Regions from separate parts of the Pseudomonas sp. GL_135 genome, predicted to be linked through region 1. Evidence: predicted binding sites of a transcription regulator. Region 1 holds the regulator's gene; each other region holds the start of a gene.
The links. The regulator sigma-54, encoded in region 1, starts transcription at its own class of promoters, with help from an activator protein. The targets are predictions, from matches to a motif close to ANTGGCATNNANNTTGCTNT.
Positions count from the first base shown of each region.

Region 2: the regulator sigma-54 is predicted to act here: its motif matches at 4,402-4,421, upstream of AC3ISG_RS08225 (flagellar hook-length control protein FliK).
Region 3: the regulator sigma-54 is predicted to act here: its motif matches at 4,722-4,741, upstream of AC3ISG_RS09865 (CmpA/NrtA family ABC transporter substrate-binding protein).
Region 4: the regulator sigma-54 is predicted to act here: its motif matches at 5,215-5,234, upstream of glnA (glutamate--ammonia ligase).

Region 1 covers NZ_CM174408.1:959,613-967,436, reverse strand. The annotation lists gene kdsC (3-deoxy-manno-octulosonate-8-phosphatase KdsC) at 1-81, shown strand, start outside; gene lptC (LPS export ABC transporter periplasmic protein LptC) at 92-664, shown strand; gene lptA (lipopolysaccharide transport periplasmic protein LptA) at 651-1,193, shown strand; gene lptB (LPS export ABC transporter ATP-binding protein) at 1,193-1,918, shown strand; gene AC3ISG_RS04370 (RNA polymerase factor sigma-54) at 2,108-3,601, shown strand; gene hpf (ribosome hibernation-promoting factor, HPF/YfiA family) at 3,678-3,986, shown strand; gene ptsN (PTS IIA-like nitrogen regulatory protein PtsN) at 3,999-4,463, shown strand; gene rapZ (RNase adapter RapZ) at 4,466-5,323, shown strand; gene AC3ISG_RS04350 (HPr family phosphocarrier protein) at 5,340-5,612, shown strand; gene AC3ISG_RS04345 (sensor domain-containing diguanylate cyclase) at 5,658-7,187, shown strand; gene AC3ISG_RS04340 (PA2169 family four-helix-bundle protein) at 7,231-7,704, opposite strand.
Region 2 covers NZ_CM174408.1:1,802,957-1,810,780, forward strand. The annotation lists gene fliI (flagellar protein export ATPase FliI) at 1-525, shown strand, start outside; gene fliJ (flagellar export protein FliJ) at 532-981, shown strand; gene AC3ISG_RS08210 (STAS domain-containing protein) at 1,880-2,185, shown strand; gene AC3ISG_RS08215 (ATP-binding SpoIIE family protein phosphatase) at 2,188-3,894, shown strand; gene AC3ISG_RS08220 (Hpt domain-containing protein) at 3,924-4,316, shown strand; gene AC3ISG_RS08225 (flagellar hook-length control protein FliK) at 4,456-5,880, shown strand; gene fliL (flagellar basal body-associated protein FliL) at 6,118-6,624, shown strand; gene fliM (flagellar motor switch protein FliM) at 6,634-7,602, shown strand; gene fliN (flagellar motor switch protein FliN) at 7,665-7,824, shown strand, end outside.
Region 3 covers NZ_CM174408.1:2,173,345-2,181,168, reverse strand. The annotation lists gene rlmKL (bifunctional 23S rRNA (guanine(2069)-N(7))-methyltransferase RlmK/23S rRNA (guanine(2445)-N(2))-methyltransferase RlmL) at 384-2,654, opposite strand; gene rmf (ribosome modulation factor) at 3,225-3,440, shown strand; gene AC3ISG_RS09870 (quinone-dependent dihydroorotate dehydrogenase) at 3,595-4,617, opposite strand; gene AC3ISG_RS09865 (CmpA/NrtA family ABC transporter substrate-binding protein) at 4,889-6,097, shown strand; gene AC3ISG_RS09860 (ANTAR domain-containing response regulator) at 6,110-6,685, shown strand; gene AC3ISG_RS09855 (nitrate/nitrite transporter) at 7,109-7,824, shown strand, end outside.
Region 4 covers NZ_CM174408.1:207,747-215,570, reverse strand. The annotation lists gene AC3ISG_RS00960 (GTPase/DUF3482 domain-containing protein) at 1-801, shown strand, start outside; gene AC3ISG_RS00955 (YkgJ family cysteine cluster protein) at 923-1,378, shown strand; gene typA (translational GTPase TypA) at 1,585-3,405, opposite strand; gene thiI (tRNA uracil 4-sulfurtransferase ThiI) at 3,546-5,000, opposite strand; gene glnA (glutamate--ammonia ligase) at 5,333-6,739, shown strand; gene AC3ISG_RS00935 (chorismate mutase) at 6,950-7,516, shown strand; gene AC3ISG_RS00930 (DUF4124 domain-containing protein) at 7,644-7,824, shown strand, end outside.

The DNA of each region.
Region 1 (7,824 bases):
GAAGGCGCTGCCCGCGAATTCTGCGAGTTGATCCTGAAAGCTCAGGGCAACCTCGAAGCGGCTCACGCCGCCTACCTATAGAAGTGCATTTATGCTGAGCAAAAAGTTTCGAACATTTCTGCTGTTCGGCGTGCTGGCACTGCTGCTGGCAGCGGTCGGCTACTGGAACATCAGTCCGGAGAGCTTCCTCGATCAACCCAAGGCTGCCGTGGATGAAAGCGCTGTCGATTACTATGCGACCAACGCCCACAGCATTCAGTACCTGCCCGACGGGACCATGCAGTACGACATGACCGCCGACAAGGTCGAGCACCTCAAAGCCACCGACGTCACCCTGATGACCACGCCGGTGCTGCAGATGTATCGAGGTTCGACCTTCCCGTGGCACGTACAGAGCGTTCGCGCCGAAGTGTCGCCGGGCGGTGATCACGTCGAGCTGATCGACTCGGTGCGCATCAACCGCACCGACGAAAAGAACCGCACCACTATCATCACAAGCAGCCGCATGACTGTATTCCCGCAGAAGCAATATGCGGAGACTGCCCAACCCGTTAGAATCGACGGCCTTGGCGGTGTAACGACCGGCACGGGTATGAAAGCGTATCTGAAAGAAAGCAGGATGAACCTGCTATCCAACGTAAGAGGACAGTATGAGGCTCGTTAAAACCCTTCCTTTTTTGCTCGGCCTGGGCGCAGCACTGGGAAGCGCGAGCGCCTGGTCTCTGCCGACGGATCGCGATCAACCCATCCACATCCAGTCGGATGACGCGCAGCTGGACGACAAGCAAGGCATCGCCACGTACAAAGGCAATGTCATCATCACCCAGGGCACGATGAAGATCACCGGCAACACTGTGACCATCACCCGCACGCCGCAAGGCGACGTGGACGTGTTCACGTCCGTGGGCAACCTGGCCTACTACGAGCAGAAGCCATCGGTGGACAAGCCGATCGTTCAGGCCTGGGGTGTCACTATTCAATACTTCGCGGCGCAGAACCGCATCGTGCTGATCGACAAAGCCAAAGTGGTCAACGATGGCAACACGTCCGAAGGCGAGAAAATTGTCTATGACACCGTCAAGCAGGTCGTGAACGCCGGCCGCGCCAACGGCACCAAGGTCACCGCACCACGCCCTCGCATCGACATGGTCATCCAGCCGAAAAAGAAAACCGACCAGCAGAAGGCCCAGTAATGGCAACGCTGAAAGCCCAACACCTGGCCAAGGCCTATAAAAGCCGCCAGGTGGTACGTGACGTCAGCCTGTCCATCGAGAGCGGCCAGATCGTTGGCCTGCTCGGCCCCAACGGCGCCGGCAAGACCACCTGCTTCTACATGATCGTCGGCCTGGTTCAGGCGGATCAGGGTCGCGTGCTGATCGACGACCAGGATGTCAGCCACCAGCCGATGCATGGCCGCGCCCGGGCCGGTATTGGCTACCTGCCACAGGAAGCGTCGATCTTTCGCAAGCTTTCCGTCTCGGACAACATCATGGCGATCCTTGAGACTCGCAAGGAGCTTGATCGCGCGGCCCGCCGCAAAGAGCTGGAAAGCCTGCTGCAGGAATTTCACATTACCCACATCCGCGACAACCTGGGTATGAGCCTGTCGGGCGGGGAACGTCGCCGTGTGGAAATTGCACGCGCCCTCGCCACTTCGCCGAAATTCATTCTGCTCGACGAACCGTTTGCCGGTGTTGACCCTATTTCGGTAGGCGACATCAAGCAGATCATTCACCACCTCAAGGCCAAAGGGATCGGCGTGCTGATCACTGACCACAACGTGCGTGAAACGCTGGATATCTGCGAAACCGCCTACATCGTCAACGATGGCCAGCTGATTGCCGAAGGCGACGCCGAGTCCATCCTGGCCAACCAGTTGGTCAAGGAAGTGTATCTGGGTCACGAGTTCCGCCTGTAACCGCAGTGATGACATGAGGTCGTGCGCCCTCCCGTAACGGATGCCATCGCCGACCTCGTTTTTTAATTGTCATCACACTCTAGGCAAACCCTCCAGCTTCAGGCATATAATTTGCTTAAGTTGGCGCCATCGGCGCCCTGGTAGTAAATGGCGCGCAGTGCGCCGGCGAATAAGGTGTTAAGCCCTGCCATGAAACCTTCGCTAGTCTTGAGAATGGGCCAGCAGCTGACGATGACACCTCAGCTGCAACAGGCAATCCGCTTGCTTCAGTTGTCGACGCTGGATCTCCAACAGGAGATTCAGGAGGCGCTGGAGTCGAACCCGATGCTGGAACGGCAGGAGGAAGGCGACGATTTCGACAACGCCGACCCCTTGGCCGATAACGTAGAGCAAAAGCCCAACGCTGACGTTCAGGAACCCACTTATCAGGAGTCTGCGCCTACCGTCGACAATCTGGATGAGGGTGACTGGAACGAGCGCATCCCCAACGAACTGCCGGTCGACACGGCGTGGGAAGACGTCTATCAGACCAGCGCCAGCAGCCTGCCCAGCAATGATGATGACGAGTGGGATTTCACCACCCGCACCTCCGTTGGCGAGAGCCTGCAAAGCCACCTGCTCTGGCAGCTCAATCTGGCGCCGATGTCGGACACCGATCGCCTGATCGCCGTGACCCTGATCGATTGCATCAACAACCAGGGCTACCTCGACGAAACACTCGACGAATTGCTCGACGCGTTCGATCCCGAGCTCGATATCGAGCTGGACGAAATCGAAGCCGTTCTGCACCGCATCCAGCAGTTCGAGCCTGCGGGCATCGGCGCTCGCAACCTGAGCGAATGCCTGCTGCTGCAACTTCGCCAGTTGCCGGCCAAAACCAAGTGGCTGGCAGAAGCGCAGAAGCTGGTCAGCGAGTACATCGATCTGTTGGGCAGCCGCGACTACGCGCAACTGATGCGCCGCATGAAGCTCAAGGAAGACGACCTGCGCCAGGTCATCGAGCTGGTCCAGAGTCTCAACCCGCGCCCCGGCTCGCAGATCGAATCCAGCGAACCCGAATACGTCGTACCTGACGTCATCGTGCGCAAGGACAACGAGCGCTGGTTGGTGGAGCTGAACCAGGAATCCGTGCCGCGCCTGCGGGTCAATCCGCAATATGCAGGCTTTGTGCGTCGAGCCGATACCAGTGCCGACAACACGTTCATGCGCAATCAGCTGCAAGAGGCGCGCTGGTTCATCAAGAGCCTGCAGAGCCGCAACGAGACGCTGATGAAGGTGGCCACGCAGATCGTCGAACACCAGCGCGGCTTTCTGGAGTACGGGGACGAGGCCATGAAGCCGCTGGTTCTGCATGACATTGCTGAAGCGGTTGGCATGCACGAATCGACGATTTCCCGGGTGACCACGCAGAAGTTCATGCACACGCCGCGCGGGATTTACGAACTCAAATATTTCTTTTCCAGCCACGTCAGCACCTCCGAAGGCGGCGAGTGCTCGTCCACGGCGATTCGCGCGATCATCAAAAAACTGGTCGCCGCGGAAAATCAGAAAAAGCCGTTGAGTGACAGCAAGATCGCTGGTTTACTGGAAGCACAAGGCATTCAAGTGGCCCGTCGCACAGTCGCCAAGTACCGCGAATCCCTCGGGATCTCGCCGTCCAGCGAACGCAAGCGACTGATGTAAAGGTCACACGTCAAAGCGTTCCAGTGGCAGGCATTACGCCTGCCTCTTAATGCACTGGCAACGAAGGAGAAGCTGTATGCAAGTCAACATCAGTGGACACCAGCTGGAAGTGACTGAACCTCTGCGTACCTACATCGGCGAGAAACTCGCCCGATTGGAACGCCACTTTGACAAGATCACGAATGTGCAGGTCACCATGGAGGTCGAGAAGCTCAAGCAGAAAATCGAAGCCACCCTGCACGTTCCTGGCGCTGAAGTGGTTGCCAACGCCGAACACGACGACATGTATGCAGCCATTGACCTGCTTGCCGACAAGCTTGACCGCCAACTCAAAAAACATAAGGAAAAACAGCAAAGTCTGCTGCAAGGCGCGACTGCTCGCTGACACTCCCCACCCATGATCCGACTTGAAAATATCCTGACCCCTGGCCGTTCACTCGTGAACGTGCCAGGCGGCAGCAAAAAAGCTGTACTCCAGAACATCGCCAAAATGATCGGCACGCAAGTGCCTGATCTGGATGAGCAGGAGGTGTTTGAAAGCCTCATTGCCCGTGAAAAGCTCGGTTCCACCGGATTCGGTAACGGCATCGCCATTCCCCACTGTCGGCTGAAGGGCTGTTCAACGCCTGTCAGCGCCGTACTGCATCTGGAAAAGCCCATCGATTTCGACGCCATCGACGGCGCTCCGGTTGACCTGCTGTTTGTGCTGCTTGTCCCGGAAGCGGCCACCGATGCTCACCTTGAATTGCTCCGCCAGATCGCCAGCATGCTCGACCGTGAGGATGTGCGTAAGCGGCTGCGCGGTGCCAAAACCGCTGAAGAGCTCTACAACGTCGTGCTCGACGTCCAGAACGGTCACTGACCATGCGCATGATCATCGTCAGCGGCCGCTCCGGCTCCGGCAAGAGCACAGCCCTCGATGTCCTTGAAGACAGCGGTTTCTACTGCGTCGACAACCTGCCTGCCGGCCTGCTGCCGGAGCTGGCCGAACGCGCGCTGATCAACAGCGAACTGGCTGAGCCCCTGCTGGCGGTCTCGATCGACGCACGCAACCTGCCCAGTCACCTGACGCGATTCCCGCGCATGCTCGCCGAGGTTCGCGCCCGGCACATCCAGTGCGACGTGCTGTTCCTCGATGCCGATGAACCTACCCTTCTCAAGCGCTTTTCCGAGACCCGTCGCCGTCATCCGCTGAGCACGGCGACGCGCTCGCTGGCCGAAGCGATCCGTGACGAGAAAACCCTGCTGGGTCCGATCATCGATCTGGCTGACCTGACGGTCGACACCACGCACCTTAATCTCTATCAGTTGCGCGACATCCTCAAGTTGCGCCTGCTGAACAAACCCGAGCCGGGCACTGCCTTCCTCATCGAATCCTTTGGCTTCAAGCGTGGCATGCCCGTGGATGCCGATCTGGTGTTCGACGTGCGCTGCCTGCCGAACCCGTACTGGAAGCCCGAACTGCGTGAGCAGTCGGGCCTCGACAAGCCGGTGGCCGATTACCTGGCCGCTCAACCGGACGTCGAGGAAATGTTCCAGGACATCTTTTCGTACCTCAATAAGTGGTTGCCGCGCTTCGCCGCCAGCAACCGCGCCTACGTCACTATTGCCATTGGCTGCACCGGCGGACATCACCGCTCTGTCTACCTGACTGAACGTCTGGGTCAGGTGCTGCAGCAATCGCTCAAGAATGTTCAGGTCCGCCACCGCGACCTAAGCTGAAAGGACCTCCCTCGCGATGCCCGCTCTAGAAATCACCATCACCAACAAGCTGGGTCTGCACGCCCGGGCCGCCGCCAAATTCGTGGGTGTCGCCGGCAAGTACCCTTGCCAGATCAGGGTCGGTCGCACGCCGGAGACCATGGTCGATGGCAAAAGCATCATGGCCGTCATGATGCTGGCTGCCGGGAAAGGCACCCTGATCCACCTGGCCACCGAAGGTGACGAAGCCGATGCCGCCCTGGCCGGGTTGGTAGAACTGATCAACAACAAGTTCGACGAAGGCGAATAAGCCTTACCGCTGCACGACGCTTTCCTTCCCCGTCAGAGATGATCGATGCCACTGACAGCCATGCCTCCATTAGCGCGAGGGATCAGATCAGGGTCCGAGAAGATGCTGATGCTGGGCAGCGCCCTGGCGGTGGGAGCCATCCTGGCCATCGTCACTTGGTTGTTGTTTCGGGAGCTGGGCACCGCCAACGAAGCCGCCGTGCGCTCGGCGAACAACGTGGTGCAGTTGATCGATGCGGATGTGCAGCGTAACGCCGAGCTGTACGACACCTCTCTTCAGGGCCTGATCGCTGCATGGCGACGACCCGATGTCATGACGATTTCGCCGGAGTTACGGCAGTTGGTGCTGTTCGACCGGGCTACGGCGGCGCCCTACAAGGGCGATCTGGTGCTGCTCGATGAAACCGGGCGCATCGTTGCCGATTCCACTTCTCTAACGCCTCGACTGGACAACTTTTCCGATCGGCCAGGCTTTCAAAAACACCGGGAGAGCAGCTCGCTGGCGCTGGTGGTAGACGGACCGTTCCTGTCGCGCTGGGGCTTCAAGGACCTGTGCATCAGTTTCAGTCGGCGTCTCCCCTCCGACACCGGCCAGTTCATCGGCATCGCCAGTGCATCAATGCGCCTGTCGTATTTCAACCAGCTGTTTCGCACGCTGGACATCGGCCCCACCAGCACCGTCAACTTGCTCAGCGCAGATGGCGTGCTGCTCGCCCGCCAACCCGATGAAAACAATCGCACCTTTGTCGGCCAGAACTTCAGTATGCGTCCCAATTTCAAACGCATTCTGGACGAGGTCAACGGCAGCTTTGCCGCCGTGTCCGAACTCGACGGCGCCAAGCGGCTGTACACGTTCTCACGGGTCGGGGATTTGCCGTTGATCGTCGTGGTCGCTCAATCGCAGGATGATGTCTACGCCGTGTGGAAGCGCAATGCCCTGCTGGTGGCGGGCGCCACCGGTCTGCTGTGTATCGGCATCCTTTCGCTGTCGTGGCTGTTGGGCCGCCAACTGCGGTTGCGCCAGAACGCCGAGCGCGAACTGGCTGGTCTGGCGTCCACGGATGGGCTGACGGGTTTGGCTAATCGCCGCAGGCTGGATCAGGCGCTCGCGCAGGAATGGGCGCGCGGGATACGTTCAGGGCGACCTTTGGCGCTCCTGATGATCGACGTAGACCACTTCAAGGCGTTCAATGACCGCCATGGGCATCATGGCGGCGACGTCGCCTTGCGCAGTGTTGCTCAGACACTGGCTGCCAGCATTCGCAGGCCGGGTGACCTGGCCGCGCGCTACGGCGGTGAGGAATTCATGGTAGTGCTACCAGAGACCGACAAGGCAGGTGCCTGCGTTATCGCAGAAAAGCTGCGTCTGGCAATCGAAGCGCTGCCGCCGTTCGCCAATGACACAGCGCCCATCACCGTGAGCATCGGCGTCGCCACGCATCTGCCGGTGACCCACGACTTGCCCGGGGCTTTGTTTCAAGCCGCTGACCGGGCTCTGTATCGCGCCAAAAGAAATGGCAGAAATCGGGTAGAAGTCGGAGCGTACGACCCGCCTTCCGCCGAACTGCAGACATAAAAAAACGCCAGACTGGCTGGCGTTTTTTCGAACCTGCTGCAAATTACTTGTTGGCAGCACGAACGGTGTCACGCAGGGCTTTGACCTTGTCGTGGTTCGCTTGCACGCCCTGCAGCTGACGCTGGATCAGGCTCGTAACGTTGACTGGCAGGTTCTTCTCGGTCGCTTCCTGAGCAGCTTTTTTGTAAGCCTTCAGGGCGTGGTCTTCGCCGCTTTCGACTTCGTTCAGGACCGCTTCGTCGTTCTTGCCGCTCAGAGCGCTTTTCAGGTTGACCCACAGACGGTGTGCGCCGCCCGCGATGCTGGAGGAGTCTTCTGGATCGCCGCCCAATGCGCGGACCTCAGCTTGCAATTCGGCAACCGAAGTCTTGCAGCCGGAGGAACGCGAAAGCAGGTAAGCCTTGATTTCCGGGTTCTTGGCATCTTCAGCGGCAGTGTGAAAACCTTTCTCACCGTCAATGCTGGTCTCGATCAAGTCATTCAGAACAGAGATGGCTTCTTTGTTGATATCCGACATTTTGCGGTTCCTTTCTGGCAGGTTTATCAAAGGTTGAGTTAATGAAACATTCGATAGAGGGGATATTGCATTGTGCATGCCAGCTTTCCACAGCATTAAATACCTATATTTTTCAATCAG
Region 2 (7,824 bases), 840 kb from region 1:
CTGGCCATCGGCGAGCCGCCGGCGACCAAGGGGTATCCGCCGTCCGTGTTCGCCAAGCTGCCCAAGCTGGTGGAGCGCGCCGGTAATGCCGAGGCGGGCGGTGGCTCGATCACGGCGTTCTACACGGTTTTGTCCGAAGGCGACGACCAGCAGGACCCGATCGCCGACTCGGCCCGGGGCGTGCTCGACGGCCACATCGTGCTGTCGCGGCGACTGGCGGAAGAGGGGCATTACCCGGCTATTGATATCGAAGCGTCGATCAGCCGGGTGATGCCGTCCGTGGTCGATCCGCAGCACATGGTTCAGGCCCAGTATTTCAAACAGTTGTGGTCGCGGTACCAGCAGAGCCGTGATCTGATCAGCGTCGGCGCGTACGTGGCCGGCGGGGATCGCGAGACTGACCTGGCAATTTCGCTGCAGCCGCAGTTGGTGAAGTATCTGCGCCAGGGCTTGCAGGAGAACGAGAGCATGCAGAGCAGCGAGGAGCAGTTGGCGAAGATCTTCAATCCTCAGGCCGGCGGTTAATCGGTCATGGCAGTCAGTCGCGCAGGCCGTCTCGCGCCGGTGGTCGAGATGGCCGAGAAGGTCGAGAAGGCCGCGGTGCAGCGCCTGGGGCATTTTCAGGGTCAGGTGCGGCTGGCCGAAACCAAGTTGGGTGAGCTGGATAAGTTTCGGTCTGATTATCAGCAGCAGTGGATCGACAAGGGCGCCCATGGGGTGTCGGGTCAGTGGCTGATGAATTATCAGCGCTTTCTCAATCAGTTGGAGACGGCGGTGGCGCAGCAGCGTCAGAGTCTGGCGTGGCATCAGAATAATTTGAACAAGGCGCGCGATGAGTGGCAGAAGGCCTATGCGCGGGTGGAGGGGCTGCGCAAGCTGGTGCAGCGGTATATCGATGAGGCGCGTGCGCTGGAAGATAAACGCGAGCAGAAATTGCTGGATGAGTTGGTGCAGAGGTTGCCCAGGACCGAGCAGTTTTAAAAGCATCTGCCTGGGGGCAGATTGTTTCACCTTCGGCGAGTTACTTGGAAAAGCACCCCAAGTAACCAAGGGTGCCTGCTCCTGGTTTGGCCCGACTTCGTCGGGTTCCCTCGCTCCGGTCTTGCTCCGTGGGCCCGCGCCGAACGGACATCCATGTCCGCAACGGCGCTCTCGCCGCATCCATGCGGCTCGGCCCACTGCGCAAAACCTGCGCTCGGCCTGCACCCAAGTCGCGTTTTGCGGTGTTTGAACCTTATGCGTTTGAAGAGCAAAAGCAACGGCAACGAAAATGGTGAGGACGACTACATAGTGGGACCGGCTTTAGCCGGGAAGGCGTCGGAAGACACACTGCAAAACTGATGGCGACCAAACCGGCCTCTTCCCGTCTGAAGCCGGTCCCACTAAGGCATTGCATGCATCCCGCCGGATTGGCTGTGGCTCTGACCGTAGGACTGGCTTTAGCCGGGAAGCTCTTGATCTGTTTTTGATCTGTTTTTGATCTGTTTTTGATCTGTTTTTGATTTTCGTACATAGAAAGCCCAAACACCGCCAATCGCGACTTGGGTGCAGGCTGAACGGAGGTCTCGTGGAGTGGGCCGAGCCGCATGGATGCGGCGAGAGCTGCCCCCCGCCATGGATGGCGGATGGCAGCGGGCCCACGGAGCGAGACCGGAGTGAAGGGACCCTGAGGAACGAAGGGCCCAACCGAGAGCAAGCACCCTTGGTTACTTGGGGTGCTTTTCCAAGTAACTCGCCGAAGGCGAAACGTCTGCCCCCAGGCAGACGCTCTTGATCTTGAGAGCTCCTGAAAGCCAAGTAAAAGCTAACGATTTGCCACGCCTCACAAGGGCTGCTAAAACTCAAGCGTCTGGCGCTGTTTCATACAAGGAATTTGCCAATGTCAGTAACCTCCGAACGCTCCGCCGATGGCCAAGAACTGACCATCACCATCAAAGGACGCTTCGACTTTTCGACGCACCAGGATTTTCGCGGCGCCTACGAACCGAAAGAAAAACAGGCCAGCCGCTACAAGGTCGACCTGAAAGACACCCACTACCTCGACAGCTCCGCGCTCGGCATGCTCTTGCTGCTCCGTGACCACGCCGGCGGCGACAGAGCCGATATCCAACTGGTCAACTGCAACGCCGATGTACACAAAATCCTCAGCATCTCCAATTTCTCCAAACTCTTCAAAATCGCCTGATGATGCCATCTGCCTCCGATCGCCTGACGGTGCTCATCGCCGATGACAACGTCAGCGACCGCATGCTCCTGTCCGCCATCGTCAGCCGGCAGGGCCATGACGTTCTGACCGCCAGCGACGGCGCCGAAGCCGTCGGGCTGTTCGACCGGCGGCGGCCGCAACTGGTGCTGATGGACGCCATGATGCCGGTCATGGACGGCTTCGAAGCCGCGCGCCAGATCAAGACCCTCGCCGGTGACGCGCTCGTGCCGATCATCTTCCTGACGTCGCTGACCGAAGGCGAAGACCTCGCCCGTTGCCTCGACGCCGGGGGCGACGACTTCATTGCCAAGCCCTATAACCAAGTGGTGCTGGCCGCCAAGATCAACGCCATGAACCGGCTGCGCGTGCTGCAGGAAACCGTCCTGCACCAACGCGACCTGATCACTCGCCACCATAAATACCTGCTCAACGAGCAACGTGTGGCCAAGGCGGTGTTCGACCAGATCGCCCACTCCGGGTGCCTGAGTTCGCGCAACATCCGTTACCTGCAGTCGCCTTACGCGCTGTTTAACGGCGACCTGCTGCTGGCCGCGTGGTCGCCGTCCGGCAACATGCACCTGCTGCTGGGGGACTTCACCGGCCACGGTCTGCCGGCAGCGGTGGGGGCGATGCCGCTGGCTGAGGTGTTTTACGGCATGACCGCCAAGGGATACGGCTTGTCCGAAACCCTGCGAGAAATGAATGCCAAACTCAAACGCATCCTGCCGGTGGACATGTTCTGCTGCGCGGCGCTGCTGTGCCTGAACTTCAAACAGCAACTGGTCGAGGTCTGGAACGGCGGCCTGCCGGATGGTTACCTGCTGCATGGTGACGGCCGGCCGCATACGCCGCTGATTTCGGCGAACGTGCCCCTCGGTGTGCTGAGCGCCGGCAGCTTTGACGACAATACCCAGGTGTATCCCTTCGGGCCGGGGGACCGGGTGTTTCTGCTATCCGACGGCGTTGTTGACAGCACCGGCCAGGACGGCGAACTGTTCGGCGCCCGGCGCCTGCAGAATGTGCTGGTGAGCAACCGCAACCCGGCGCTGCTGATCGAAGAAGTGCAGTGGGCCCTGGCGCGGTTTCGCGGGCAGGCGCGGGACGATGTGAGCATGGTCGAAGTGGCCTTCACCGAGCCTGACTTGCTCGGCCCACCCTCGGTCATTTACACCGACAGCGGCGATTCCAGTCCGCTGGATTGGTCCGCTTCATTCGAGTACCGCGCGGCAACACTCAAGCGCTTCAACCCGCTGCCGTATCTGCTGCAACTGCTGCAAGAAGTGCACGGCTTGCGTATGCAGAGCAGCGAGCTGTATATCGTGCTGTCGGAGCTGTACAGCAATGCGCTGGAACATGGCGTGCTCGGGCTGGACTCGGCGTTGAAACGCGATGCCGAAGGTTTCGGGCATTACTACCAGCAACGCGCCGAACGCCTCGATCGTCTGCAGGACGGCTTCATTCGCATTGATTTCCAGATCGTCCCGAATGGCGAGGGCGGTCGCCTGACGGTGCGGGTGCAGGACAGTGGTGCGGGTTTTGATTCCGATCGCGTGCTGGCGCTGCCGCCTGCGGTCACCCAGTTGTCCGGGCGCGGCCTTGCGCTGGTTCGGCAGCTCAGCGATCGCTGTCAGTGGTCCGATGATGGCCGGACGGCCAGCGTGGAATTTGTCTGGGAGGGTCTGGCATAATCCGCGCGTCTTGATCAAGGAGTGAACAAGTGTCGAATAACCCTGTGGACTTCAACGTGCTCAGCACGCTGCGTGACGTGATGGAAGCTGAATACCCGGCGCTGCTGAAGGTGTTCATTTCCGATTCCACCCTTCGCGTCAACGACATGACCCTGCTGCTGCGCGACCCTACCTTCACGACGTCTGCCACGGCGTCTTTGCAACGCCTTGGCCTGATGGCCCACAGCTTCAAAGGCAGCACCGGCAACATGGGCGCTACCTATTTGTCCGAGCTGTGTCTGCAACTCGAAGAGCAGGGGCGCGGCATGGTGGCAGCGGATGACGCGCAGATCCGTTCGCTGGTGTCCCAGATCAGGGACGAGTTTTTCGTGGTCCGGGCGATTTTCGAACGTGAGCTTGAACGCTGCCATGCCAATCACTGAGTTGGTTCCCTGGCGGGGCTCCAGGCCCGACGCCCTGGCTTGCCCGCTGGTCTGAAGCGCGTCCTCCATCCAACCTCTCACAGTACTTGGCCCGCCATTTGCTTTGTCTCTCTGCAATTGTGCTCTTGCGGAGATTCACATGGCCCTCGCCACCAACCCCTTATTGACGGCTTTGACAGCGGCCAAAGCCCAGAAAGCCGGGAACAACGCCCCGGTTAAGGCGCCGGACCCCGTCAAGCACACCACTTCCAGCTTCTCCGACGTGTTCGCCAGGCAGGCGCCGTCCAAGTCCCTCAGCGCGGATAACCCGGCGCCGAAGCCGGCAAGCGCCAAGAGTTCGGCAGCCGACGACAAGCCCGCCGCCAGCCATACGTCTGCCGCCGCCGACAAGACCGTTGCCGATAACGGCAATGGCTTGCCTGCCAAAGCGGTGAACGGCAAGGCTGATGACGACGCGGGCACGGGCCAGGGTCAGGCTGACGACAAGAATGACGGCACTGACGACGCGCACGACCCGACGCTGGCCGACGCACCGCCGGTAGACCCTGTAGCGGACCCGACATTGGCGGTCACAGCGCCTGTGCAAGAGCCCGTGACTGTGGAACCCGCGGTTGATCCGACGCTGCTCGCGGGCACGCTGCCGTTGCCGGTGATTCCGCCGCCGGCTGTGCAGGCGCCGACGGATGCAACCGACGTTGCAGACGACGGTTTCGATCCTTCCGCCGATCCGCTGGAAGGCTTGACCGCCGTGCAAGTCGCCCTGGAAAACAAGGCGCAGCAGACAGCGCAGAACAACGGTGTGCATGGCGACGGCAAAGACGGCAAGGGGGGCGCCAAGCAAGACCCGAACGCCGACCCTTCGCAGTTGCTGGCCAATAACCTGGCGGCGCTGGGTGACCAGCCCGTGGACAAGAGCACCACCGAAGGCGGCGGCGACAAAGCGTTCAGTGGCCTGCTGGCTGACGGCCTGAAAGACGTGAAAGGTGCCGCCAGCGATACGCGCATGGACAACTTTGCCGATCGTCTGGCTGCGTTGTCACAGGCCGCTCAAGCAAAAAACACCTCGGCCCCGGCCGCCCCGCTGCTCAATCAGCCGCTGGCGATGAATCAGGGAGGGTGGACAGAAGGCGTGGTCAACCGCGTGATGTACCTGTCGAGCCAGAACCTCAAGCAGGCGGATATCCAGCTGGAGCCCGCTGAACTGGGCCGTCTGGACATTCGCGTCAATATGGCGGCGGACCAGCAGACCCAGGTCACGTTCATGAGCGCCCACGTCGGCGTGCGTGAAGCGCTGGAAAGCCAGATGGCGCGCCTGCGTGAGTCCTTCGTTCAGCAGGGCATGGGCCAGGTCGACGTCAACGTCTCCGACCAGTCCCGTGGCTGGCAGCAACAGGCGCAACAGCAGTCGGGCGGCGACGGCCAACGCAGCGGCGGCAGCAACGCTGCCAATGGTGTCGGCGGCAGCGACCTCATCGCCGACGGTGCTCCGGTGGACGCCGCCTCGGCCGCCGCCCAGGCGCCGCTGACCGTCGTGGGTTCCAGCGCGGTCGATTATTACGCCTGAAAACGCCCTGCCAACGCTGGGGCGTTTTCAGTAGCGGCAAGTGGCTAGCTGCAAGCGGCAAGTAAAAGCAGGATCAAGGGCGGCAGTGCATGGGAGACCTCGGTTTCTCGGGCTCTGCCGCCTTTTGCTTTTACTTGCCGTTCACCCCTTGCAGCTTGCGGCTGCCGTTCTGGCACAACCCTTGCTCTTCCTCTGTCACGCAACACCGAACCCTTTGGATAGTGACGGATTATTGGCATGGCGAAGAGCGACGACGCAGCAGTGGCGGACCCCGCAAAAAAGGGCAAGTTGAAAGTCATCATCCTCATTGTGGTGGGGCTTCTGCTGGCCATTGGTGTGTCGGTAGGCGCGACCTGGTTCATCATGCACAAGGCCGAGAGCAAGCCGGACCCGGCTGCCGTGGCGGAAGCGGCGAATGCCAAAAAAGAGGCGATCTTCGAACCGCTGACGCCGCCGTTCGTCGTCAACTACAACGTCAATGGCCGTCAGCGCTACATGCAGGTCAGCATCACGTTGCTCGCCCGTGACAAGGCTGATCTTGAGGCATTGAAAGCGCACATGCCGGTCATCCGTAATAACCTGGTAATGATGTTCTCCGGTCAGCCATTCGATACCATCGCAACGCCGGTGGGCATGGAAATGCTGCGCCAGAAGGCGGCAGCCGTGGTCCAGGAAGTGGGCCAGAAAGAGCTGAGCAAGAGCGTGATCGAACAGGTACTTTTCACTAACTACGTACTGCAGTAGGACCACGACATGGCCGTGCAAGACCTGCTGTCCCAGGATGAGATCGACGCGCTGTTGCATGGCGTCGACGACGGTCTGGTACAGACCGATAGCGTTGCCGACCCCGGCAGCGTAAAGAGTTACGACCTGACCAGTCAGGATCGCATCGTCCGCGGACGCATGCCGACCCTGGAAATGATCAACGAGCGTTTCGCCCGTTACACCCGCATCAGCATGTTCAACCTGCTGCGCCGCTCCGCTGACGTGGCCGTGGGTGGCGTGCAGGTGATGAAGTTCGGCGAATACGTGCACTCGCTGTACGTGCCGACCAGTCTCAACCTGGTCAAGATCAAGCCCCTGCGCGGCACCGCGCTGTTCATTCTTGACGCCAAGCTGGTGTTCAAGCTGGTGGACAACTTCTTCGGCGGTGACGGCCGTCACGCCAAGATCGAAGGACGGGAATTCACCCCGACCGAGCTGCGCGTGGTGCGCATCGTGCTGGATCAGGCCTTCATTGATTTGAAGGAAGCCTGGCAGGCGATCATGGAAGTCAATTTCGAGTACATCAACTCGGAAGTGAACCCGGCCATGGCCAACATCGTCGGCCCGAGCGAAGCGATCGTGGTGTCCACTTTCCATATCGAACTGGATGGCGGCGGCGGCGATCTTCACGTGACCATGCCGTATTCGATGATCGAGCCGGTGCGCGAAATGCTCGACGCCGGCTTCCAGTCGGATGTCGACGATCAGGACGAACGCTGGGTCAATGCCCTCAAGCAGGACGTGCTCGACGTGTCGGTGCCGTTGCGCGTCGCGGTCGCCACGCGCCAGCTCAAGCTGCGCGACATCCTGCACATGCAGCCGGGTGACGTGATCCCGGTCGAGCTGCCGGAACACCTGGTCATGCGCGCCAACGGCGTGCCGTCCTTCAAGGTCAAACTGGGTTCGCACAAGGGCAATCTGGCCCTGCAAGTGGTCGAACCCATAGAACGCCGCTGACGCTCCGTCGTTGGCAAACCGAATGTGCTGCGTAAACGAATCAGAGTTCCCCGAGGACAACCATGGCTAATGACAACGAAATGACTTCCGCAGACGACCAGGCGCTGGCCGATGAATGGGCGGCGGCACTGGGTGAATCCGGGGACGGGCAAGCGGACATCGACGCGCTGCTGGCGGCCGACGCGGGCAACGCCGCCAATCGCATGACGATGGAAGAGTTTG
Region 3 (7,824 bases), 1.2 Mb from region 1:
ATCGTTCCCACGCTCCGCGTGGTAACGCCGCCTCGGACGCTCCGCGTCCCGCAGACGACGCGCATTCAGGCCGGGGAAGGTGACGCGGAGCGTCACGGGATGCATTCCCACGCAGAGCGGGGGAACGATCAAGATCAAAAGCTTCCCGGCTGAAGCCGGTCCCACAGAATGCACGCGCTGCTTTTAGTGGGACCGGCTTTAGCCGGGAAGAGGCCAGCCCGGGCGCCGACAGTATTGCGGATCAGCCACACTTACTGTGCGAACGGAGGGGGCGCGTGCGGCCGAATGACCGCGTCGGACACGCCCCTTGCGGGAGCGAGCCTGCTCGCGAAGAGGCGGATACGGTCCTGCAGTAACAGGGCTGTATCCGCCCTCCCAAGCGGTTAACGCGCGGTGATTTTCCACGCGCGGTGGATCTTGCCATTGCGCGCAAAGTCCGGGTCGACGGTGTGCTGGGTGATTTCCTCCACGGCGTAACGCTCCACCAGCGTCTCTTCGAGCTGGAATTTGCGGAAGTTGTTGGAGAAATACAGCACGCCGCCCGGCGCCAGGCGCGCCATGGCCAGGTCGATCAGTTGCACCTGATCGCGCTGCACGTCAAACACGCCTTCCATGCGCTTGGAGTTGGAGAACGTCGGCGGGTCGATGAAGATCAGGTCGTACTCTTCACGACTGGCCTCCAGCCACACCATCACGTCGCTCTGCTCCAGACGGTTCTTGTCCGAGAAGCCGTTCAGCGACAAATTGCGACGCGCCCAATCCAGATAGGTTTTCGACAGGTCAACGCTGGTGGTGCTGCGTGCCCCACCCTTGGCGGCATGCACGCTGGCGGTCGCGGTGTAGCAGTAAAGGTTGAGGAAGCGCTTGCCCGCTGCTTCGCGCTGGATACGCATGCGCATCGGCCGGTGATCGAGGAACAGACCGGTGTCCAGGTAATCGGTGAGGTTGACCAGCAGCTTCACGCCGCCTTCGTTGACCTCATTGAACTTGCCCTGGGCGCTCTGGCGCTCGTACTGCTTGGTACCACTCTGGCGTTCGCGACGCTTGACCACCACGCGGCTCTTGTCGATGCCCAGCGCCTGGGGAATGGCCGCCAGCGCATCGAACATGCGAATGGACGCTTTTTCCGGATCAATGGACTTCGGCGCCACGTACTCCTGGACGTGGACCCAGTCGTGGTACAGGTCGATGGCCATGGCGTACTCGGGCATGTCCGCATCGTAGACGCGGTAGCAATCGATCCCCTCGCGCTTGACCCATTTGCCCAGCGCCTTGACGTTCTTCTGCAGGCGGTTGGCGAACATTTGCCCGCCTTCGCTCAAGCGCGGTTGCTCAATGACCGGCGCAGGTGCGGGCGTCGGCTTGATCGGGTTGCCGTTCTTGTTGTACTGGCGCTCCGGGGCGACGTCCGGCGTCTGGTCATAAGCGGCTTGCTCACGCTCGGCCTGACGCTGCTCCGGGGTGCGACGCTCGCCGGTGACGAACTGATCCGGCAGCACTTTGATCAACAGCAGCTTGCACGGCAGTGCGCCGTTCCAGAACGCGTATTGCTTGTGGCTGCGAATGCCCATGCGCTTGCCCAGATCGGGCGCACCGGTGAACACCGCCGCTTCCCAGTTCAGGCAGGCCTGACGCAGGCGCTCACCGAGGTTCTGGTAGAGGTACAACAGGCTGGCTTCGTCGCCAAGACGCTCGCCGTAAGGCGGGTTGCAGATCACCAGACCGGTCTGGTTCTGGTCGGGACGCGGCTCGAAGGTCGCCACTTCGCCCTGGTATATCTTGATCCACTCGCTGAGGCCGGCGCGCTCGACGTTGTTGCGGCCCGGCTGAATCAGCCGCGGATCGGCTTCGTAACCACGAATCCACAGCGGCGGCTTGGCCAGACCCGCTTGCGCACGTTCCAGCGCTTCGTCATGCAGCTTGCGCCAGATCGCCGGCACGTGGCCCAGCCAGGCGGAGAAGCCCCAGCGCTCGCGCTTGAGGTTGGGCGCGATGTCGGCAGCGATCATCGCGGCTTCGACCAGAAAAGTACCCACGCCGCACATCGGGTCAGCCAGCGCGCCACCCTCAGCGGCAATGCGCGGCCAGCCCGAGCGGATGAGGATCGCGGCCGCCAGGTTTTCCTTGAGCGGCGCGGCGCCCTGCTGCAGGCGGTAGCCGCGCTGGTGCAGGCTGTGGCCGGACAGGTCCAGGGACAGGATCGCTTCGCCCCGGTCCAGTCGCAGGTGCACGCGCAGGTCAGGATTGAGTTTGTCGACCGAGGGGCGTACGCCGTCTGCGGTGCGCAGGCGGTCAACAATGCCGTCTTTAACCTTCAAGGCGCCGAAATGGGTGTTATCGATCCCCGAACCGTGACCGCTGAACTCAACGGCCAGCGTGCCTTCCGCCTCCAGATGGTCCGCCCACTCAATGTCGTGAACCCCGTGATAAAGGTCCTCTGCGTCTTTCATCGGGAAACGCTTGAGCACCAGCAGCACCCGGTTCGCCAGACGCGACCACAGACACAGCCGGTAGGCGGTTTCCATGTCGGCGGTGCCACGGATGGCGGAAGTGTGTTCGCGGGTTTCCTCGAGACCAAGGGCGGTGGCTTCCTCAGCCAGCAAGCCTTCGAGGCCTTTTGGGCAGGTGAGGAAAAGTTCGTAACGGTCCGACATGAGTATTCCAGAGCCTAAGGCCATAGCGGCCGGACAACGCATTGTCCGGCCCGATTGCAACAGACGCCTTTCAGGGAGGACGCCTGCGGGGCACACAGTTTGTGCCTGTCCCTCGCACCGATACATTTCGAGTGCGACGGTCCGCCAGCGAATCAACGCCGGCGTTTTGATGTTAAAAAACACTATTCAGCACGACGGCGGCGGCAATAAAAAGTCACATCGCTGACCCTTCGTCGTTTTTACGCTGGCTGCAAACGGCCAGCACTCTCAATTGCGAAACACTTGCACTGCCACGCGAAAGCCCCGGTTCAAGGGGGCTCTCTGTCAAAATACCGCTGAAACGCATCAGCGCTTATGGTCGTAATGCCTGAATGGTTAAGTTCTTATGACAAAACGATCATTCACAGCGTACCCCTCATTGGTTAGAAATCACCCAAGGTCATCGCCGCAACGGCGGTGGCATCAAGCCCGCGACGCCGGCAGCGGGCCGCTAACGGCAGAAGATCTTCTGCCGGACCTCAACCTGAGGTCTCCAGGGACATTACAGTCAACAAACGAGGGCAACACCCTATGAGAAGACTTAAGCGTGATCCGATGGAAAGAGCATTTTCGCGCGGATACCAGTACGGCGTATCCGGTAAATCCCGTGAGCTTTGCCCATTTACTCTACCGTCAGTGCGTCAAGCCTGGATCAATGGCTGGCGAGAAGGACGCGGCGACAACTGGGACGGTATGACCGGCACTGCGGGCATTCACAGACTCAACGAACTTCACGCGGTCGGCTGACGCAACCCTCACGTTACAGCCTGACCTAAAGCTTCTTGAACTACAGTTTTTAAGACATCTGACCGCTTCACCGTAACCACGCACGTCCCACCCGGGCGGCGGGCCAAGGCCCAAGAGGGGTTCCAGTCGGAACCCCTCTTTTCGTTTCAGATGATTATCGAGACATTGCTGCGATAGCGTCCACCGACTGGCGAATCAGCGCCGGCCCCTTGTAGATGAAGCCCGAATAGATCTGCACCAGACTCGCCCCTGCGGCGATTTTCTCGGCCGCGTGCCTGCCCTCGGTGATGCCGCCAGCCGCAATGATCGGCAAGCGCCCACCCAACTCAGCGGCCAGCACCTTGACGATGTGGGTGCTCTGCTCGCGCACCGGCGCGCCTGACAGGCCACCCGCTTCATCGCCGTGGGGCAGACCTTCAACGCCCTTGCGGCTGAGGGTGGTGTTGGTCGCAATCACCGCGTCCATCCCCGACTCCAGCAACGCGCTGGCCACCAGCACGGTCTCTTCGTCGCTCATGTCCGGGGCAATCTTGATGGCCAGCGGCACGCGCTTGCCATGGATCTGAGTCAGCGCATCCTGACGCACCCGCAGGGCTTCCAGCAGTTGCTTGAGCGAATCACCGAACTGCAAGCTGCGCAGGCCCGGTGTGTTGGGCGAGCTGACGTTGACGGTGATGTAACTGGCGTGAGCGTAGACCTTGTCCAGGCAAATCAAGTAGTCGTCGACAGCGCGCTCGACCGGGGTGTAGACGTTCTTGCCGATGTTGATGCCCAGCACGCCGTTGTACTGCGCGGCCTGCACCCGACTGACCAGATTGTCCACGCCCAGGTTGTTGAAGCCCATGCGATTGATGATGGCATCCGCGTGGGGCAGACGGAAAATGCGCGGTTTCGGATTGCCCGGCTGCGGACGCGGCGTAACGGTGCCGATCTCGACAAAGCCGAAGCCCAGCTGGGAAAAACCATTAATGGCCGCGCCGTTCTTGTCCAGCCCCGCCGCCAGCCCGACGGGGTTGGGGAAGCGCAGGCCCATGACGGTCACCGGCAACTGCATCGGCGCCTTGTTGAACAGGCCGTTAAGCCCCAGACGCCCGCCCGCGCCGATCAGGTCGATGGACAGATCGTGGGAGGTTTCCGGGGAGAGTTTGAACAGTAACTGGCGGGCCAGGTTATACATGGGAGGGCGCGGCTCGTTTGCGGCTGGGATCAGCGGCGGATTATAAACGCCGCTGCAGGGGAGCGCGAGGCATGTCGAGAACTTTGCTGGCGCCCCCGCTCGCCGCTGGCATATCGCTTGCTTCACGTCCTCCATTGGCTCGATCCAACGGCGGAGCGAGACACAGGACAATGACGTCGCTGTCGCCCCGGTTCAATCAGGGCGAGGCGACGTTTTTTTGGACGATCGGCAGCGCTGTAAGGCGCTTCGGCCTCCACCCGGAATCGCACTCATGAATCACACGCTTACCCCCTCGCTGACGTGGGTCGATGGCAGCGATGCACCCGAACTGGCCAGCGTCGACCTTGGCTTCATGGCGCTCACCGACAGCGCCTCGCTGATCGTCGCCGCGACCCAGGGCTTCGCCCAGCCCTACGGCCTGCACATCAACCTGCACCGGCAGTCATCATGGGCCAACCTGCGCGACAAACTGGTGAACGGCGAATTGCACGCGGCCCACAGCCTCTACGGTCTGGTCTACGCCGTCCAGCTGGGGCTGGCCGGACCGGCGAAGGACATGGCGGTGCTGATGGGGCTGAACCAGAACGGCCAGAGCATCAACCTGTCGCGGTCGCTGCAGGACGCCGGCGTGACCACTCCTGATGCACTGGACCGGCGCACGCACCAAAGCGACTCAAAACTGACCTTTGCCCAGACCTTTCCCACCGGCAATCACGCCTTGTGGCTTTATTACTGGCTCGCGAGTCAGGGCATCCATCCGTTGCGCGACGTCGACAGCGTGGTGGTGCCGCCGCCGCAGATGGTCGAGCACTTGCAGGCCGGACGCATCGACGGCTTTTGCGTCGGCGAGCCGTGGGGGGCCAGCGCCGTTCAGCAAAACCTGGGCTTCACCCTGGCGACGTCCCAGGCCATCTGGCCGGATCACCCGGAGAAGGTCCTGGCCTGCAGCCTGGAATTCGCCGAGCAGTACCCGAACACAGCACGGGCGCTGGTGATGGCGATGCTTGAAGCCAGCCGTTTCATCGAAGAGAGCACCGACAACCGGCGCAGCACCGCGCAACTGCTCAGCGCCTCCGAGTACGTCAATGCACCGGTGGGCACCATCGAATCGCGGCTGCTGGGCGAATACGACGACGGGCTCGGCAACCAGTGGCTTGACCACCACGCCATCCGCTTCCATGGCGACGGGCAGGTCAACATGCCCTGGCTGTCCGACGGCATGTGGTTCATGACCCAGTTCCGCCGCTGGGGCTTGCTGCGTGAAGACCCGGATTACCTCGGCGTCGCCCGCGGCGTCCAGCAATTGGGGCTGTACCGCCAGGCCGCCGAGGCGCTGGGCATTGCCGTACCGCCTTCGCCCATGCGCAGCAGCCAGTTGATCGACGGCAAAATCTGGGACGGCAGTGACCCGGCGCGTTACGCCCGCAGCTTCAAGCTGCACGCGCTGGCCGATGCGGCCCTCGTTCATGCTGATCGCTGAGGAGACGCCACCATGCTGCGAATCCTGCTGATCAACGACACGCCCAAAAAGGTCGGGCGCCTTAAGGCCGCGCTGACCGAAGCCGGTTTTGAGGTGATCGACGAATCCGGGCTGATCATCGACCTGCCTGCCCGGGTCCAGGCCGTGCGTCCGGACGTGATTCTCATCGACACCGAATCGCCGGGCCGTGACGTGCTGGAGCAAGTGGTGCTGGTGACCCGCGATCTGCCGCGCCCGATCGTCATGTTCACCGATGAGCACGACCCCGTCGTGATGCGCCAGGCGATCAAGTCAGGGGTCAGCGCCTACATCGTCGAAGGCATTCATGCGCACCGCCTGCAGCCGATTCTCGACGTCGCCATGGCGCGCTTCGAAAGCGATCAGGACCTGCGCGCGCAACTGCAGGCCCGCGATCAGCAATTGGCCGAACGCAAACGCATCGAAACGGCCAAGGGGCTGTTAATGAAGATGAAGCAGTGCAACGAAGAAGAGGCCTACACCCTGATGCGGCGCCAGGCCATGAGCCGACAGCAGAAGCTGATTCAAGTGGCGGAGCAGATCATTGCCATGAGCGAGTTGCTGGGCTGAGCGCATTCAGTTCCGGACGGCCTTGGCGTAACTGACTACACCCGCTGCTGTAGGAGCCGACTTGCTGGCGAACCCATTGTGTCAGCTGAGATCTGCGCCGCTGACCCGCCGCTTTCGCCAGCAAGCCGGCTCCTCTGAAAAATGCGCGGGGCCGGCCCGGTTGATCCGACCAGGCGTCTGGCGCGTATCTGGCCCATGTATTGCTACGTACACATCACAGGTAACCAACGGCGGTTGCCCACTCACGACAAAGACGTCGCACCCCTTCGCGAAAGCGCACAGGGCTGCGGCGTTTTTTCGTTTTTGCCCTGAACACATCGGGGCGGGTGGAGTACCGGTCTGGTGCTTCACCTGCACGACCTGACCCGTAGCGGTGCGAGCAACCTCTCGACCGAACACGAATCCCTGCAGATGAGGTGTTAGATGAACACGAGTTTCTGGAAAGCCGGCCATAAACCGACACTGTTCGCAGCGTTCCTGTATTTCGACCTGAGCTTCATGGTCTGGTACCTGCTCGGTCCCATGGCCGTGCAAATCGCCGCCGATCTGCACCTGACCACCCAGCAACGCGGCCTGATGGTCGCGACGCCGATTCTGGCGGGCGCCGTGCTGCGTTTCATCATGGGCATGCTCGCTGACCAGCTGTCGCCCAAGACCGCCGGGATCATCGGCCAGGTCATCGTCATCGCCGCGCTGCTGGGCGCCTGGCAGTTGGGTATTCACAGCTATGAACAGGCGCTGCTGCTGGGCGTGTTCCTTGGCATGGCGGGCGCCTCATTCGCTGTGGCCCTGCCGCTGGCCTCCCAGTGGTACCCGCCGCAGCATCAGGGCAAAGCCATGGGCATTGCCGGCGCCGGCAACTCCGGCACTGTGTTCGCGGCCCTGATCGCACCCGTACTCGCGGCCAGCTTCGGCTGGAACAACGTGTTTGGCTTTGCCGTGGCGCCGCTGCTGTTGACCCTCATCGCGTTCTCGCTCATGGCAAAGAATGCCCCTGAGCGGCCCAAAGCCAAATCCATGGCTGACTATTTCAAGGCCCTGGGCGACCGCGACAGCTGGTGGTTCATGTTCTTCTACAGCGTGACCTTCGGCGGCTTCATTGGCCTGGCCAGCGCCCTGCCCGGCTATTTCAACGATCA
Region 4 (7,824 bases), 750 kb from region 1:
CGTCTCTATGAAAGCCTCGCCCTGCTGCTGGAAACCTCACGGGGCAGACTGGAGCGTCTCATTGCAGATCAACAGACTCAGCGTGAGGCTCGCAAGCAGAGCGCAGCCAGGCTGATCTCCGAACTGTTGCTGGACTGCGCCGCCTGCCGTCGAAGTGTGGCCAGCGATTCCGGTCAGGTACAGGCGGCGATCGATGATCTGCGCAAGGCCGTGCGCCAGCGCGAACAACGCTGCGTCGAGTCGCTGCTCAAGCTTTACGCGTTTCGTCGCGAAGACGCCTCGGCCAGCGATCTGCCGTTGATGGATGGCCGCTGGGGCGATGACCTGTTCAATCCCGAAACCCTGAAATTGCTGGGCGTACGTGTGGGTGGCGGTATCGCTGCGGGCGCGGCGGCAGGTGCTGGCGTGGATTTACTGGTCGGCGGCATCACGCTGGGCGCTGCGGCACTGGTCGGCGCGATTGCCGGCGGCGCCCTGCAAACAGCGCGAAGTTACGGTGGGCGGCTGATGGACAAATTCAAGGGTCAGCGCGAACTGACTGTTGACGATGCCGTGCTGCGACTGCTGGCGCTGCGCCAACGGCAACTGCTGCAAGCGCTGGAAGTGCGCGGCCATGCCGCGATGGACAGCATCAAACTGACTGCCCCGCTGGACAAGACCTGGCGCGAAGGCAAGCTGCCGGAGGCGCTGCACAAGGCGCGGGCGCATCCGCAATGGTCGTCGCTGAATCCGGGGGCAAAGCTGAACCAGACGGAGCGGCAGGAGCAGGTCGAGGCATTGGCCAAGACAGTGCTGGTCTGAAATGGGCAGCGGCGATGATCTACCGATCAGCAGCCGACAGTCGCCTCGACGATTTTGCGGTAGGGGAATTGCGCGCGGACCGGTATGATCGCGCGCCCGATACACCCGGAAGCACACGCGCATGAAACCCACCTTGATCGCCGCTGCAGAACTCGACCGCATCGAGACCTGGCAGAAATATTCCAGCTACATGTGCGGAGGCTGCGTTTCCAGCTGCTGCACGCTGCCTGTGGAAGTGAAGATCAAGGACCTGATCCGCATCGGCATCGTCGACGAGTTCGAACAGGGGGATAACCCGAAGAACATCGCCAAACGGTTGCAGAAGGACGGGATCGTCGAACGCTTCAATCAGAAATCCGGGATCTTTACCCTCCAGCGCATGAGCAACAACGATTGCCTGTACCTGGATCGCAAGAGCCGGCTGTGCACCATCTATGACAAACGCCCCGACACCTGCCGCAACCACCCGAAGATCGGCCCGCGTCCGGGTTATTGCGCGTACAAGCCGAAAGAAGTCGTGCGCGAAAGCACCGGCACGCTGAACTCGAACTCCGGCCGTGTGCCCTTGAAGTTCTAAGCCCCTACAGAGTTCGCGCACGCGTTCCCGGCTAAAGCCGGTCCTACCAAAGGCGCGCGGACTTTAGCGGGACCGGCTTTAGCCGGGAAGGGGCCGGTTCCAGCAACATCGCCCTCACAGCATCGACACCGGCCAAACCAAAATCCAGACAAACAAAAACGCCCCCGGCCTTTCGACCGGGGGCGTTTTCGTTCAGCCGGGGCTAGTTACGCCTTGGCTTTCTTGGCAGCACGGGTACGCTCGCCTTCGTCGAGGATCTTCTTGCGAAGACGGATCGACTTAGGGGTGACTTCGCACAGCTCGTCGTCCTGGATGAATTCCAGAGCCTGTTCCAGAGTGAAGCGAACAGGTGGAACCAGAGCGATGGTTTCGTCTTTGCCCGAAGCACGCATGTTGTCGAGCTTCTTGCCTTTGGTTGGGTTCACACCCATGTCGTTGTCGCGGCTGTTCAAGCCAACGATCTGACCGTTGTAGATCTCCTGACCGTGCTCGACGAACAGCTTGCCGCGCGCCTGCAGGGTTTCCAGGGAGTAGGTCAGTGCCTTACCGGTTTCAACCGATACCAGAACGCCGTTCTGACGGCCGGACATGTCGCCGGACTTCATGGTGTCGTAGCGGTCGAAGATCGAGGTCAGGATGCCAGCACCGTTGGTCAGGGTCAGGAACTGGTTACGGAAACCAATCAGGCCACGAGCAGGGATGTTGTATTCCAGACGCACACGGCCTTTGCCATCCGGCACCATGTTGGTCAGGTCGCCTTTACGCAGACCCATCTCTTCCATGACCTTGCCCTGGGATTCTTCCGGGGTATCGATGGTCACGTTTTCAAACGGTTCCTGCTTCACGCCCTCTACCTGACGGATGATCACTTCAGGACGACCGACACCCATTTCGAAGCCTTCGCGACGCATGGTTTCGATCAGTACCGACAAGTGCAGCTCACCACGGCCCGAGACCTTGAACTTGTCAGCCGAGTCGCCTTCTTCAACGCGCAGAGCAACGTTGTACAGCAGCTCTTTGTCCAGACGCTCCTTGATGTTACGGGAGGTCACGAACTTGCCTTCTTTACCGCAGAACGGCGAGTCGTTGACCTGGAAGGTCATCGAAACGGTCGGTTCGTCAACGGTCAGCGGCTTCATCGCTTCAACTGCGTCCGGGTGGCACAGAGTGTCGGAGATGAACAGCGAGTCCATACCGCTGATGCAGACGATGTCGCCAGCGGCAGCTTCTTCTACGTCGATGCGGTGCAGACCGTGGTGACCCATCAGTTTCAGGATACGGCCGTTGCGGCGCTTGCCGTCAGCGCCGATCGCGACAACCGGAGTGTTCGGCTTGACGCGGCCACGAGCGATACGGCCAACACCGATGACGCCCAGAAAGCTGTTGTAGTCCAGAGCCGAGATCTGCATCTGGAACGGACCGTCACGGTCAACCTTTGGCGCAGGGACGTTGTCGACGATCGACTGGTACAGCGGGGTCATGTCTTCAGCCATGTCGGTGTGATCCAGACCGGCAATACCGTTCAGGGCCGAGGCGTAGACGACTTTGAAGTCCAGCTGTTCTTCGGTGGCACCGAGGTTGTCGAACAGGTCGAAGATCTGATCCAGAACCCAGTCCGGACGCGCGCCTGGACGGTCAACCTTGTTGATGCACACGATCGGACGCAGGCCGGCTTCGAAAGCCTTCTTGGTCACGAAACGGGTTTGCGGCATAGGGCCGTCTTGGGCGTCGACCAGCAGCAGAACGGAGTCAACCATCGACATCACGCGCTCTACTTCACCACCGAAGTCGGCGTGGCCCGGGGTGTCAACGATGTTGATGTGGTAGCCATTCCAGTTGATCGCGGTGTTCTTCGCGAGAATGGTGATACCGCGCTCTTTTTCCTGGTCGTTGGAGTCCATCACGCGTTCGTCGTTGAGCTCGTTGCGCTCAAGGGTGCCGGACTGGCGCAGAAGCTTGTCGACGAGGGTAGTTTTACCGTGGTCAACGTGAGCAATGATGGCGATGTTGCGTAGATTTTCGATCACTTGTGTATCTCGATCAGAGGATTCGGTCAGCTGTCTGATTGTAGGCAGCTATGAACGGTGGAGCCGGCGAAAGCCGTTACGGCTGACGACTGGTGTCGGGGGGCCGGTGACGCAAGCCACAGGCAAACAGCCCCGGGCACTTAGCTCGGTCGATAAACGCGCACATTGGCATGCCCCTCACTGAGCAGATGATGAGCATGCAGGCGACTCATGACGCCTTTGTCGCAATAGAGCAGGTACTGGCGCGTGTCATCCAGTTCCTTGAAACGGCTGTTCAATGCAAAGAACGGCAGCGTTTGTACTTCAACGCCAGTCAGCGCCAGCGGGCGGTCTTCTGCTTCATCCGGGTGACGGATGTCGATGACCACTTGCCCGGCCAGCGCCTGACTGACTTCTTCAATCTGAACGTCCTGACCCAACTCCTCGATCACGCGGTCGATGGGCACCAGACGAGCGTTTTCGAGCGCACGCTCGAGCACGGCCATGTCGAACGATTTTTCTTCGTGCTCGACCCGATTGCGCTTGGCGGCGGTCTTCGGGTTCACCGAAATCACACCGCAGTATTCGGGCATGTGCCGGGCAAAATCGCCGGTGCCGATCTGATCGGCCAGGTCGATGATGTCCTGCTTGTGACTGGCGATCAGCGGTCGCAGGACCAGCTTCTCCGTCACGCAATCGATGACCGACAGGTTGGGCAGCGTCTGGCTGGACACCTGGGAGATCGCCTCGCCGGTGACCAGCGCGTCGATTTCCAGCCGGTCGGCAATGTTGGTCGCAGCGCGCAACATCATACGCTTCAATACTACGCCCATATGACTGTTATCGACTTTTCCGAGAATTTCTCCCAGAACTTCCTCGAACGGTACGCTGACGAACAGCACCCGCTGGGAACTGCCGTACTTCTTCCAGATGAAGTGCGCGACTTCCATCACGCCCAGCTCGTGGGCACGTCCGCCCAGATTGAAGAAGCAGAAATGGCTCATCAGGCCACGACGCATGATCTGGTAGGCCGCCACGGTGGAGTCAAAACCACCGGACATCAGGATCAGGGTCTGTTCAAGCGAACCCAGCGGATAACCGCCAATGCCGTTGTGCTGGCTGTGAATCACGAACAGACGCTGGTCCCGAATCTCGATTCTGACTTCGACTTCCGGCGCCTTCAGCGAGATACCAGCGGCGTTGCACTCACGGCGCAATTTACTACCGACGTACTTCTCGACGTCCATGGAGCTGAAGTCGTGATGGCCTGCCCGCTTGCAGCGAACCCCGAATATCTTGCCGGGAAGCGCGTCGCCGAAGTGCAGTTTGCACTTCTCGTAGATGTCTTCCATGTCGCCCAGCGGATACTGGTCAACCTGCAGAAAGTGCGTGATGCCGGGCATGCAGCTCAGCCGCTCGGTCATCTCGCGCAGGACTTTGGCATCCTCGACCCTGGTTTCGACCTCAAGGTTGTCCCACACGCCATCCACCACCAACGCCGGGTCCAGATCGCGGAGCACCGTACGGATGTTCTTGGCCAGCTGTTTGATGAAGCGCTTTCGCACAGGCCGGCTTTTGATAGTGATTTCTGGGAAGACTTTGACGATTAATTTCATGAAAACAGCGCGCTAGGTCCCGGTCGAAAAAGGGGGGCGCGGATTATAGCGGAAATTGCTCAAGGTTTAACCAGTTATCGTACGGCCAATCGTCCGCGCACCAAAACGGCCCTGTATACAATTACCTGGCACCATAAGAGTGCGCCGGTTTTCGAATATGCGACGTTTAACGCGCTTAAAGGCAGGTAATCCCGCCGAAAACCCAACACAGGGCACTGGCATGCAAATTGCTCCCTTGTGAGGCAGGTTGCCTTGGTCGAGTATCGCGCCCGGCATCACCCAAATTGAAGGGCCCACTACTACTCAGGCCCTAATCCACCCCGGAGGACAGCATGTCGAAGTCGGTTCAACTCATCAAAGATCATGACGTTAAGTGGATTGATCTGCGCTTCACGGACACCAAAGGCACTCAGCACCACGTGACCATGCCGGCCCGCGATGCGCTGGAAGACGACTTCTTCGAAGTCGGCAAAATGTTCGACGGTTCCTCCATCTCGGGCTGGAAAGGCATCGAAGCCTCCGACATGATCCTGCTGCCGGACGACGAAACCGCAGTGCTGGATCCGTTCACCGAAGAGCCTACCCTGATCCTGGTATGCGACATCATCGAACCTTCGACCATGCAAGGTTACGATCGCGACCCACGCGCCATCGCTCACCGCGCCGAGGAATACCTGAAGTCGACCGGTATCGGTGACACCGTATTCGCCGGCCCTGAGCCAGAATTCTTCATCTTCGACGAAGTGAAGTTCAAGTCCGATATCTCCGGCTCCATGTTCAAGATTTACTCCGAACAAGGTTCATGGATGTCCGACGCGGACATCGAAGGCGGTAACAAGGGCCACCGTCCAGGCATCAAAGGCGGCTACTTCCCGGTTCCACCGTTCGACCACGACCACGAAATCCGCACCGCAATGTGCAACGCTCTGGAAGAAATGGGCCAGGTCGTCGAAGTTCACCACCACGAAGTGGCAACCGCTGGCCAGAACGAAATCGGCGTGAAATTCAACACGCTGGTTAAGAAGGCCGACGAAGTTCAGACCCTGAAGTACGTCGTGCATAACGTTGCGGACGCTTACGGCCGCACCGCTACTTTCATGCCAAAGCCTCTGTACGGCGATAACGGTTCGGGCATGCACGTTCACATGTCCATCTCCAAAGATGGCAAGAACACCTTCGCTGGCGAAGGTTATGCCGGCCTGTCCGACACCGCTCTGTACTTCATCGGCGGCATCATCAAGCACGGTAAGGCCCTGAACGGCTTCACCAACCCGGCAACCAACTCGTACAAGCGTCTGGTTCCAGGTTTCGAAGCGCCGGTCATGCTGGCTTATTCGGCTCGCAACCGTTCGGCTTCGATCCGTATTCCTTACGTCAACAGCCCTAAAGGCCGTCGTATCGAAGCACGTTTCCCGGACCCTGCAGCCAACCCGTACCTGGCCTTCGCTGCACTGTTGATGGCTGGCCTGGACGGCATCCAGAACAAGATCCACCCTGGCGATGCGGCTGACAAAAACCTGTACGACCTGCCGCCTGAAGAGGCGAAAGAGATCCCACAAGTGTGCGGCAGCCTGAAAGAAGCCTTGGAAGAGCTGGACAAAGGTCGTGCGTTCCTGACCAAAGGCGGCGTATTCAGCGACGATTTCATCGACGCTTACATCGCGTTGAAATCCGAAGAAGAAATCAAAGTGCGCACCTTTGTGCACCCACTGGAATACGAGCTGTACTACAGCTGCTGATCCAGTCGCGTCGGCGTAAGCCGCGTGAACAAGAGGCCTCCTTCGGGAGGCCTTTTTTGTGCCTGGTTTTTACTGCGTGGTACATATACACATGTAACGCATTCGAGCCGACCTTCCCGGGCAATATGCTCAGCATTGCAACACTGCCAAACGGTGAATCTGTGCCTGGCCCGTTGCGGGCGACGATCACTCATGCGAGAACAGACAACCATGCTCAAGTCATTTCACATAACCGCTCTGGCAATGGCCCTGTTTGCGCCATGCCCCAATGCAGCATCCGCCCAGCAGCCTCCCGCGCAACTCCAGCCGCTTATTGCGGCCATGGAGCAAAGGCTGGAAATCGCCAATGACGTGGCGCGCAGCAAATGGCACAGCGGCAAGCCGGTGCAGGACAGTGAGCGCGAGCGCCAGGTGATCCAGAATGCCGAATCTCGGGCGGGTGAATTCAAGCTGGCGGCCGATGATGTAAGCGAGTTCATGACCGCCCAGATGGAAGCCAACAAGATGGTGCAGTACGCGCGCATCGAGCAGTGGCGTGATACCGGCCACTCCCCGGAGAAGCCCGAATCCGGCCTCACCGACGGCATCCGGGGTCGGCTGGATACGCTGCTGCCGGTGTTGATGCAAAGCTACTCGGCGTTTCAGCCTTACCGCAGCAATGCCAAGTGCTCAGGCTGGGTGCAGTCGGAAATCCAGCGACAGGCAAGCGATCCGGTCATTGTGACCGCGCTGCAACGGGCGGCAGGCGACCTCTGCCGGATCACGGCAACCCAGTGAGCAGGCACGCAGATACGCTTCTCAACTGACACCGTCGATCAGTATTCCTCTATGCTGATCTTGTGCCGCGCCCTGCATTGAGCGCGGCACCATTGTTGGTTGTCCTGATCGCTGCACTGGAGTGTTCATGCGTCAATGTCTCGCCCTTCTGCTGCTGGTGTTTGCACTGCCCGCTGCCGCGCAGATCTACAAATACACCGATGCCTCCGGGAACACGGCGTACAGCAACCAGCCGCCGAACGGTACCAAAGCCGAAACTGTCGAGTTGCCGCCGCTCAACAGCGTCGAGACCGTTGTGCCTGCCGCGC